One region of the Stenotrophomonas sp. 05N37 genome, then DNA from elsewhere that is predicted to be linked to it. Evidence: riboswitches for the same ligand, from Rfam matches in the RefSeq annotation. Region 1 holds a riboswitch; the other holds the start of a gene.
What was found. Region 1 has a riboswitch for glycine ahead of AC1DGC_RS17485 (trimeric intracellular cation channel family protein). Riboswitches for the same ligand answer to the same signal wherever they lie in the genome.
Positions count from the first base shown of each region.

Region 2: it holds a riboswitch for glycine, as region 1 does, so the genes downstream of both, gcvP (aminomethyl-transferring glycine dehydrogenase) here and AC1DGC_RS17485 (trimeric intracellular cation channel family protein) in region 1, are expected to answer to the same signal.

Region 1 covers NZ_JBFTNG010000008.1:5,615-9,795, forward strand. Annotated here, with positions in the region: gene AC1DGC_RS17480 (MdtA/MuxA family multidrug efflux RND transporter periplasmic adaptor subunit) at 1-866, opposite strand, end outside; gene AC1DGC_RS17485 (trimeric intracellular cation channel family protein) at 1,084-1,701, opposite strand; glycine riboswitch at 1,794-1,885, opposite strand; glycine riboswitch at 1,894-1,988, opposite strand; gene AC1DGC_RS17490 (GIY-YIG nuclease family protein) at 2,033-2,305, shown strand; gene AC1DGC_RS17495 (hypothetical protein) at 2,374-2,853, shown strand; gene AC1DGC_RS17500 (nuclear transport factor 2 family protein) at 2,885-3,331, shown strand; gene AC1DGC_RS17505 (hypothetical protein) at 3,391-3,531, shown strand; gene AC1DGC_RS17510 (NAD(P)/FAD-dependent oxidoreductase) at 3,528-4,181, opposite strand, start outside.
Region 2 covers NZ_JBFTNG010000001.1:705,927-710,107, reverse strand. Annotated here, with positions in the region: gene gcvP (aminomethyl-transferring glycine dehydrogenase) at 1-2,571, opposite strand, end outside; glycine riboswitch at 2,660-2,761, opposite strand; gene AC1DGC_RS03220 (multidrug effflux MFS transporter) at 3,041-4,181, shown strand, end outside.

The sequences.
Region 1 (4,181 bases):
AACAGCGCCTCGTCGGCGTTGGCGAACTGCGCGCGCAGCTTCAGCGTGCCGGTGGCGGTATCGATGCGGTTGTCCAGACTGGCGAGCACGCCGTCGCCCAGCGCCGTGCGCTCCTCGCGGTCCCAGGCTTCCACGGTCAGGTCGGGCGTGGCGCGCACGGCCGCCACCACGGCCGGCAGGTCCGGCTCGGGCACGGTGAACAGCACGCTGATCGGCGTGGTCTGGGTGATGGTGGCCAACGGTTCGCTGTCGCTGCTGCGCACCAGGTTGCCCACGTCCACGTTGCGCAGGCCCATGCGCCCGGCCACCGGCGCGGTGATGCGGGTGTACTGCAGCTGCAGGCGGGCTTCATCCACCGCGGCCTGGTCGGTCTGGCGCCGGCCCTGCAGCTGGCGCACCTTGCTCTGCTGGTCGCTCAGGTCCTGCGCGGAGACGAAGTGCTTGGCCTGCAGTTCGCTGTAACGGTTGAGCTGGGTCTGCGCGTTGTCCAGTTCGGCCAGGTTCTGCTGCTGGGTGCCCAGCGCACGCGCCAGCGCCACCTGGTACGGGCGCGGGTCGATCTCGGCAATCAGGTCGCCGGCCTTGACGTGTTCACCCTCGCGGAAGGACAGCCGCAGCAGCTCGCCATCCACGCGACTGCGCAGGCTCACCGTGTGCAACGGGGTGACCGTGCCCAGTGCCTTCAGGCGCACCACCAGGTCGTCGCGCACCACCGTGGCCACGCGCACCGGGGTGGCGTTGGCGGCAGGCGCGGGATCGGCGGCGGGGGCGGGCGACAGGGCCCGCCAGGCGATCACGGCGGCGGCCAGCACGGCCAGGACCAACAGCGGTTTCAACAGACGGCGGCGCGGCGGCGAAGCAGACATGGGCATCCTGCGCGCAAGCCCAACAGCCGGCGCGTCCATGGTGTACCGGCCCGTGGGGGCAGGTGAGGCGAAATGGGGGTTGTCTGGCGGGGCCGCTGGTCGAATGCCGCAGCGTGGCTGGATGCCGTCCCGGGAGGGGCGGGGGCGCCATGGTACCGCGAGAGGCCTGCCGCGTTCACATGACCTTGGTCATGGAAGAGTGCATTGAACGTGCCGTTCAATGCACCTCGTCGCGGTACACGAACTTCGGCATTTCCCACTTGAAGTGGATCGCCAGCAGGCGCAGCAGGAAGCCACCGCCCAGGCACCACAGCGTGGCCGCGTTGAGCGATACGCCCAGCTCCAGCAGGCCCAGGTACGCCGCACCGGTGAACAGCGTGATCACCGCATACAGTTCCTTCTGGAAGATCAGCGGCACCTCATTGCACAGCACATCGCGCAGCACGCCGCCGAAGGCGCCGGTCAACATGCCCGCGATCAGCACGATCGGCGCGGCGTGGCCGGCATCGCGCGCCACCGCACAGCCGATCAGGGTGAAACAGATCAGCCCCAGTCCATCCAATACCAGGAACGTGCGGCGGAAGTGGTGCATCCAGCGCGCCACCCAGGTGGCGATCAAGGCCGCGCAGATGGTGAACCCCAGGTACTCCGGGTGCTTCACCCAGCCCAGCGGGTAGTGGCCCAGCACGATGTCGCGCAGCGAGCCTCCGCCCAGTGCGGTGACGCAGGCGATGATGACCACGCCGAACAGGTCCATGCGTCGGCGCCCGGCGGAGAGCGCGCCGGTCATGGCTTCGGCGGAGATGGCGATGAGGTAGATCAGGGAGAGCAGCATGGGAAAGCATCCGGACGCGTCAGGCGGGGGACGGCAACACGCACCCGGCACACCAGCGCAGGGCACTGTCGTGGGGGTGGGGAAACCGTTGCCGCTCCCGCTGTCCTTTTGCCTGAGAGTTCAGTGGCCAAGGCCACGTGCCCCTTCGGCGGGTCATTGAAGACCTCTCTCCAGATCGGCGTACTGGATGCATGGTTGGTGGCGTATCGAACCACCGGCCTGAGCGATTATGGGAGCCTGCGCCTTCGGCGGGTGCCAGCGTGGCACCTCTCTCCTGCATCCGGGGCGGATTCTAGCAGCCAGCGGCCGCGCCCCGGTGGATAATCCCGGTATGCCCGCTGAACCCGCCCCCTGGTACGTCTACCTGCTGGAATGCCGCAATGGCAGCTACTACGCCGGCATCAGCAACGACGTGGACGCGCGCTTCCAGGCCCACCTGGCCGGCAAGGGGGCCCGGTACACGCGCGCCAACCCGCCGCTGAAGCTGCTGGCCATGCGCGCCTATCCGGACCGGGCGGCCGCCTCCCGGGCCGAATGGCAGCTCAAGCGCCAGCCACGCGCGCACAAACTGGCCTGGTTGCAGGCGGCAGACACCTCGTCCTGAGGGTGCGTCGGTACTGGTTGGGGGCTGCAAGGTAGGCCACAATCGGCCACCACGCGGAGGGAACCGGGATGTTCGATCTCCATCGCAGACGGCTTGCCTGGCTGCGCGCGGCCATGTCCCGCCCACCGGCCCTGCGCCGGTCGCCGGGCCGGGACGACGCGCCACCCGCAGCGACGGCGGCGTACTCGCCAGCGCTGCGCCACGGCGAGAGCGGCACCGCCGACGCATTCCGCGCCAGGCTCGCCGCCGATGCCGTGGAGCGCGCGCGCATTCGCCTCGATCCGACCCACGTGCCAGTCGAACTCCGGGGCATCATGCCGCTGGCCGAGTACTGGGGCATCTGCGACGACGCCATCCGCGAAGGGATGCAGGACGCGGAAAGCCAGGCGAGCAAGGAGGCGATGGCCGACGCGGTGAACCCGCACAACGCGACGATTACCGCCTGGCTGGACAGCCGGCCGGTGGGCGGGCTGATGAGCGACGAAGCCGCCGCCTTCACCTACCTGCAGCTGGGCCTGACCGAACTGGCGCTGTTCCGCGAGGAATGAGCTGCTCCACCTACCCGAGGGACACCCTGCGATGACCCCGCTTGCCCTGCTGCTCGCCGTTGCCGGCGCTACGAACCCTGCCGCCCCCGTCATCGATCCGGCTACGCGTGCCGCGATTGAAGCCACCTGCCTGGACTACGTGGACGGCCAGCTCGAGGGTGACCCGGCCCGCGTGGCGCGCTCGCTGCACCCGGACCTGGCCAAGCGCGCGATCCTCGGCGATACCCCGGATGAGCGCCTCGGCCTGCGCCGGATGTCGAAGGAGGAGCTGGTTGAACTCACCCGGCAGGGCGCGTTGAAAACCCCCAAGGTCCAGTGGAACCGCCGCTGCACGCTGCTCGACGTTACCGGCAACGCCGCCTCGGTGCGGCTGGAAACGCCGTGGTTCGTGGACTACTTCCACATGGGCCGGTTCGGCGAGCGCTGGGTCATCGTCAATGCGCTGTGGTACAGCAAGCCCAAGGCAACAGCCAAGTGACGACGACGCACCCCGCCACTGAGTGGGGGTATCGATTCGGGCCAAACGAGCTCGACGCCGTGCTGCAGACGCGGCCGGAGGTGCGCTACGACTACTTCGTCAAACGCGTGGCCGATGGGGAAGGAGTCTGGGGCCTGCGCAGTGCCGAGGGCTGGGACGACGCCCGCGCGGCGCCCCATGCAGCGGCACCGCAGCGCTAGCGGGGTGGTGTCGTGTCAGCTTCCACCTGTGGGGCCGGCGCTCGTGCGCGGCGGTCCTCCCGGTCATCCCCGAAAATGATCCGCGCGCTGCGCTGGTAGCTCCAATACGCCACCGCCCAGTTGAGCAGCACCACGATGCGGTTGCGGAAACCGATCAGAAAGAACACGTGCGCGGCCAGCCAGAACCACCAGGCCAGCACGCCGGACAGCTGCAGCTTGCCCAGGTGCACGATGGCCGCCATGCGCCCGATCGTGGCCAGGTTGCCGAAATCCTGGTACTTGAACGGGCCCGGCGCCGGTTTGTTTTCCAGCCGCGCACGGATGATCGCGGCCACGTGCTTGCCCATCTGCTTGGCGGCCGGGGCCACCCCCGGCACCGGCTTGCCGTCGGCCTGGTTGAGCGCGGCCAGGTCACCGGCGACGAAGACGTCCGGGTAGCCCTCCAGGGTCAGGTCCGGCTGCACCGGCACGCGGCCGGCGCGGTCCAGCGGCACCTCCAGCGTGCGTGCCAACGGCGAGGCCGCGACACCGGCGGCCCACACCACGGTGCGCGCCGGAACGAACTGGTTGCCCAGCTGGAAGCCGTCGCCGTTGATGTCGCTGACCGGCGTGCCGGTGAGCACTTCCACGCCCAGCTTTTTCAGCTGGCG
Region 2 (4,181 bases), on a different contig from region 1:
GGTCGGTTCCACCATCAGCGTGCCGGCGACCGGGAAGCTCAGGGTCGGGGCATGGAAGCCGAAATCGATCAGGCGCTTGGCCACGTCCTCGGCGCCGATGCCGGAGGTCTTCTCCAGCGGTCGCACGTCCAGGATGCACTCGTGCGCCACCAGCCCGTTGCGGCCGGTGTACAGGGTCTTGAAGTGCGGGGCCAGGCGCTTGGCGATGTAGTTGGCGTTGAGCAGCGCGACCTGGGTCGCCTTGCGCAGGCCGGCGGTGCCCATCAGGGTGATGTACATCCAGCTGATCGGCAGGATCGAGGCGCTGCCGAAGCTGGCCGCGCTGACCATGCCGACATCGCCTTCGCCGCCCAGCACCTTGGGCAGGAACGGGGCGAGGTGCGACTTGACCGCACACGGGCCCACGCCCGGGCCGCCGCCGCCGTGCGGGATGCAGAAGGTCTTGTGCAGGTTCAGGTGCGACACGTCCGAGCCCCACTTGCCGGGCTTGGCCACGCCGACCAGGGCGTTCATGTTGGCGCCGTCGGTGTACACCTGGCCGCCGTGCTTGTGCACGATCTCGCAGATGTCCACCACCTCTTCCTCGAACACGCCGTGCGTGGACGGGTAGGTGATCATCAGCGCGGCCAGGCGGTCGCTGTACTTCTCCGCATTGACGCGGATGTCATCCAGGTCGACGTTGCCGTTGGCATCGGTCTTGGTCACCACGACCTTCATGCCGCACATCTGCGCCGAGGCGGGGTTGGTGCCGTGCGCCGAATCCGGAATCAGGCAGACATCGCGGTGGCCTTCGCCGCGCGAGCGGTGGTAGGCGCGGATCGCCAGCAGGCCGGCGTACTCGCCCTGCGCGCCGGAGTTCGGCTGCAGGCTCACCGCGTCATAGCCGGTGCACTCCACCAGCATCGCTTCCAGCCCGTCGATCAGTTCCTTGTAGCCGGTGGCCTGGTCGGCCGGGGCCAGCGGGTGGATGTTGGCGAACTCCGGCCAGGTCACCGGGATCATCTCGGCGGTGGCGTTGAGCTTCATGGTGCAGCTGCCCAGCGGGATCATGGTGCGATCCATCGCCAGGTCCTTGTCCGCCAGCGAACGCAGGTAACGCAGCAGTTCGTGCTCGCTGTGGTGGGTGTTGAACACCGGGTGGGTCAGGAAGGCGCTGGTGCGCACCAGGCCGGCCGGCAGTGCATCGGCGGTGGCCGCATCGAGCGCCTCCACATCGACGCTGGCACCGAACAGCTCGCCCAGCGCGATGATGTCGGCGCGGGTGGTCGTTTCATCCAGGCTGATGCCGACCGCGTCGCTGTCGATCGCGCGCAGGTTGATGCGCGCGGCCGCGGCCTTGGCGTGGATCGCCTTGGCGTCGATGCCCTTGACGTGCAGGGTGTCGAAGAAGTGTTCACCCACGTTGACGCCGGCGCCGCGCAGTGCCGCGGCCAGGATCGCGGCCAGGCGGTGCGTGCGGCGGGCGATGCGGGTCAGGCCGTCCGGGCCGTGGTAAACGGCATACATCGAGGCCATTACCGCCAGCAGCACCTGCGCGGTGCAGATGTTGGAGGTGGCCTTCTCGCGACGGATGTGCTGCTCGCGCGTCTGCAGGGTGAGGCGGTAGGCAGGATTGCCCTGCGCATCCACCGACACGCCGATCAGGCGGCCCGGCATCGAGCGCTTGTAGGCGTCGCGGCAGGCCATGAAGGCGGCATGCGGGCCGCCGAAACCGAACGGCACGCCGAAACGCTGCGAGTTGCCGACCACGATGTCCGCGCCCCATTCGCCGGGCGCGGCGATCAGGGTCAGCGCGAGCAGATCGGTGGCCACGGCCACCAGGCCGCCACGCGCGTGCACGGCATCGGCCAGTGCCTTGTAGTCGCCGATATGGCCGAAGGTGTCCGGGTACTGCAGCAGCACGCCGTAGGCTTCGGCGTCCATCGCCTCGGCCGGGGTGCCCACGCGCAGCACGATGCCGAGCGGTTCTGCGCGGGTGCGCAGCAGTTCCAGCGTCTGCGGGTGCACGGCGTCGTGCACGAAGAAGGTGTCGGACTTGCTCTTGGCCGAGCGCTTGGCCAGGGTCATCGCTTCGGCGGCGGCGGTGGCTTCATCCAGCAGCGAGGCGTTGGCGATCTCCATGCCGGTCAGGTCGGCGCACAGGGTCTGGAAGTTGATCAGCGCTTCCATGCGGCCCTGCGAAATCTCGGCCTGGTACGGGGTGTAGGCGGTGTACCACGCCGGGTTCTCCAGCACGTTGCGCAGGATGACGTTCGGGGTGAGCGTGCCGTAGTAGCCCTGGCCGATGAAGGTGCGGAACACCTGGTTCTTGTCGGCGATGGCGCGGATCTTGGCCAGCGCCTGCACTTCGGTCAGCGACTCGGGCAGGTCCAGCGGTGCCGGCGACTTGATCCCGGCCGGGACGATCGCATCGGTCAGCGCGTCCAGCGAGGCGTGGCCGACCACGTCGAGCATCTGCGCGATTTCGGCGTCGTTGGGGCCGATGTGGCGTTCGACGAACGCGTGGCTGTGTTCAAGCTCGCGCAGGGTAGGGGCACGCTGGGCGGAGGTATTCGGGGACATGGCTGGCATCTCGGAGAGTGGGCACGCACGTTCGGAAGGCGGCCGGGTCGAGGTGCTTCGCAGACGCGCGCGAACCACCGGACCTTGCGGTCTTCCTGGGTGCCCCTCTGTCCTTTTGCCTGAGAGTTTAAAAGCGCGCATCTGCGTGCTTCGTGCCCCTTCGGCGCCGGCAGTGGCCGGTCTCTCCAGAGTTTTGCTGCGGGTGGTATCGGGCCTGAGCGATTACGGGCGTTGCGCCTTCGGCAGCGGGTGTCCGCTTCTCCCACCATGGTGCCAGGCGATTATAGCCCAGCGTCCCCGCCGGCAACGGCCTTATGGCACATGAATGAGGGCCGCCGGAGCTGCGTCGATGGCCTTGTCGGCATGGTACCGGGGCCGGCAAAGGCCTATCATGGCCGGATCCTCGTATTCATCTGGCGCCGCCCGTTCCGGGCTGGCGCCCGCCGTGCGTTCACGCATGGCCCAGACGGAAGACCGCATGACGCCCGCCTCGCCCTCGACCCGCCGCCTGGCCCTGCTGCTCGCAGGCCTGGCGATGTTCGGTCCGTTCTCCATCGACACCATTTTCCCGGCCTTCCTGCTGCTCGGCGAGCGCATGCAGGTCGACCAGGTGGCGGTGCAGCAGACCATCAGCGTGTACCTGCTGTTCTACGGCCTGATGAGCCTGGCCCACGGCCCGTTGTCCGATGCGTTTGGGCGCAGGCGGGTGATCATCGGTGGGCTGGTGCTGTTCATCGGTGCCTCGATCGGCTGCGCGCTGTCGCGCGACATGACCACGCTGCTGGTGTTCCGCGCGCTGCAGGGCGTCACCGCGGGGGTCGGGGTGATCGTCGGCCGCGCGGTGATCCGCGACCTGTACCACGGGGCCGACGCGCAGCGGCTGATGAGCCAGGTGTCGATGATCTTCGGCGTCGCCCCGGCAATCGCGCCGATCATCGGCGGCTGGATCCTGCTCGGCGGCGGCGACTGGCCGCTGATCTTCTGGTTCCTGGTGCTGTTCGGCGTGGTCCTGCTGCTCGCCACCGGCAAGTGGCTGCCGGAAACCCACCCGGTGGAGGCGCGCACGCCGCTGTCGATGCGCGAACTGCTGCGCAGCTATGTGCGGATGGGCTCCAACCCGCGCCTGCTGCGCCTGGCCGCCGCCGGTGCATTCAATTTCTCCGGCATCTTCCTGTACATCGCCTCGGCGCCGGTGTTCGTGATGCAGCACCTCAAGCTGGGCGAGGGCGGCTTTGCGTGGCTGTTCATTCCCACCATTGGCGGCATGACGATGGGCTCGTTCCTGTCCGGTCGCATGGCCGGGCGCCTCACCGCGCAGCGCCAGATCGCGATCGGCTTCGGCCTGTGCGCGGTGTCGGCGCTGCTCAACCTGGGCTACGTGTTCTCGGTGCCGCAGATCATGCTGCCGTGGGCCGTGCTGCCGATCTTCCTCGGCGGCGTCGGCATGGCGCTGATCTTCCCGATCCTGGCGCTGGCGGTGCTGGACATGTACCCGCACCAGCGCGGGTTGGCCTCGTCGATGCAGATGTTCATCCAGTTGATGATCAACACCGTGGTGGCCGGCGTGGTCTCGCCGCTGCTCAGCGCCAGGCCGGTGCATCTGGCGCTGGGTTACGCCG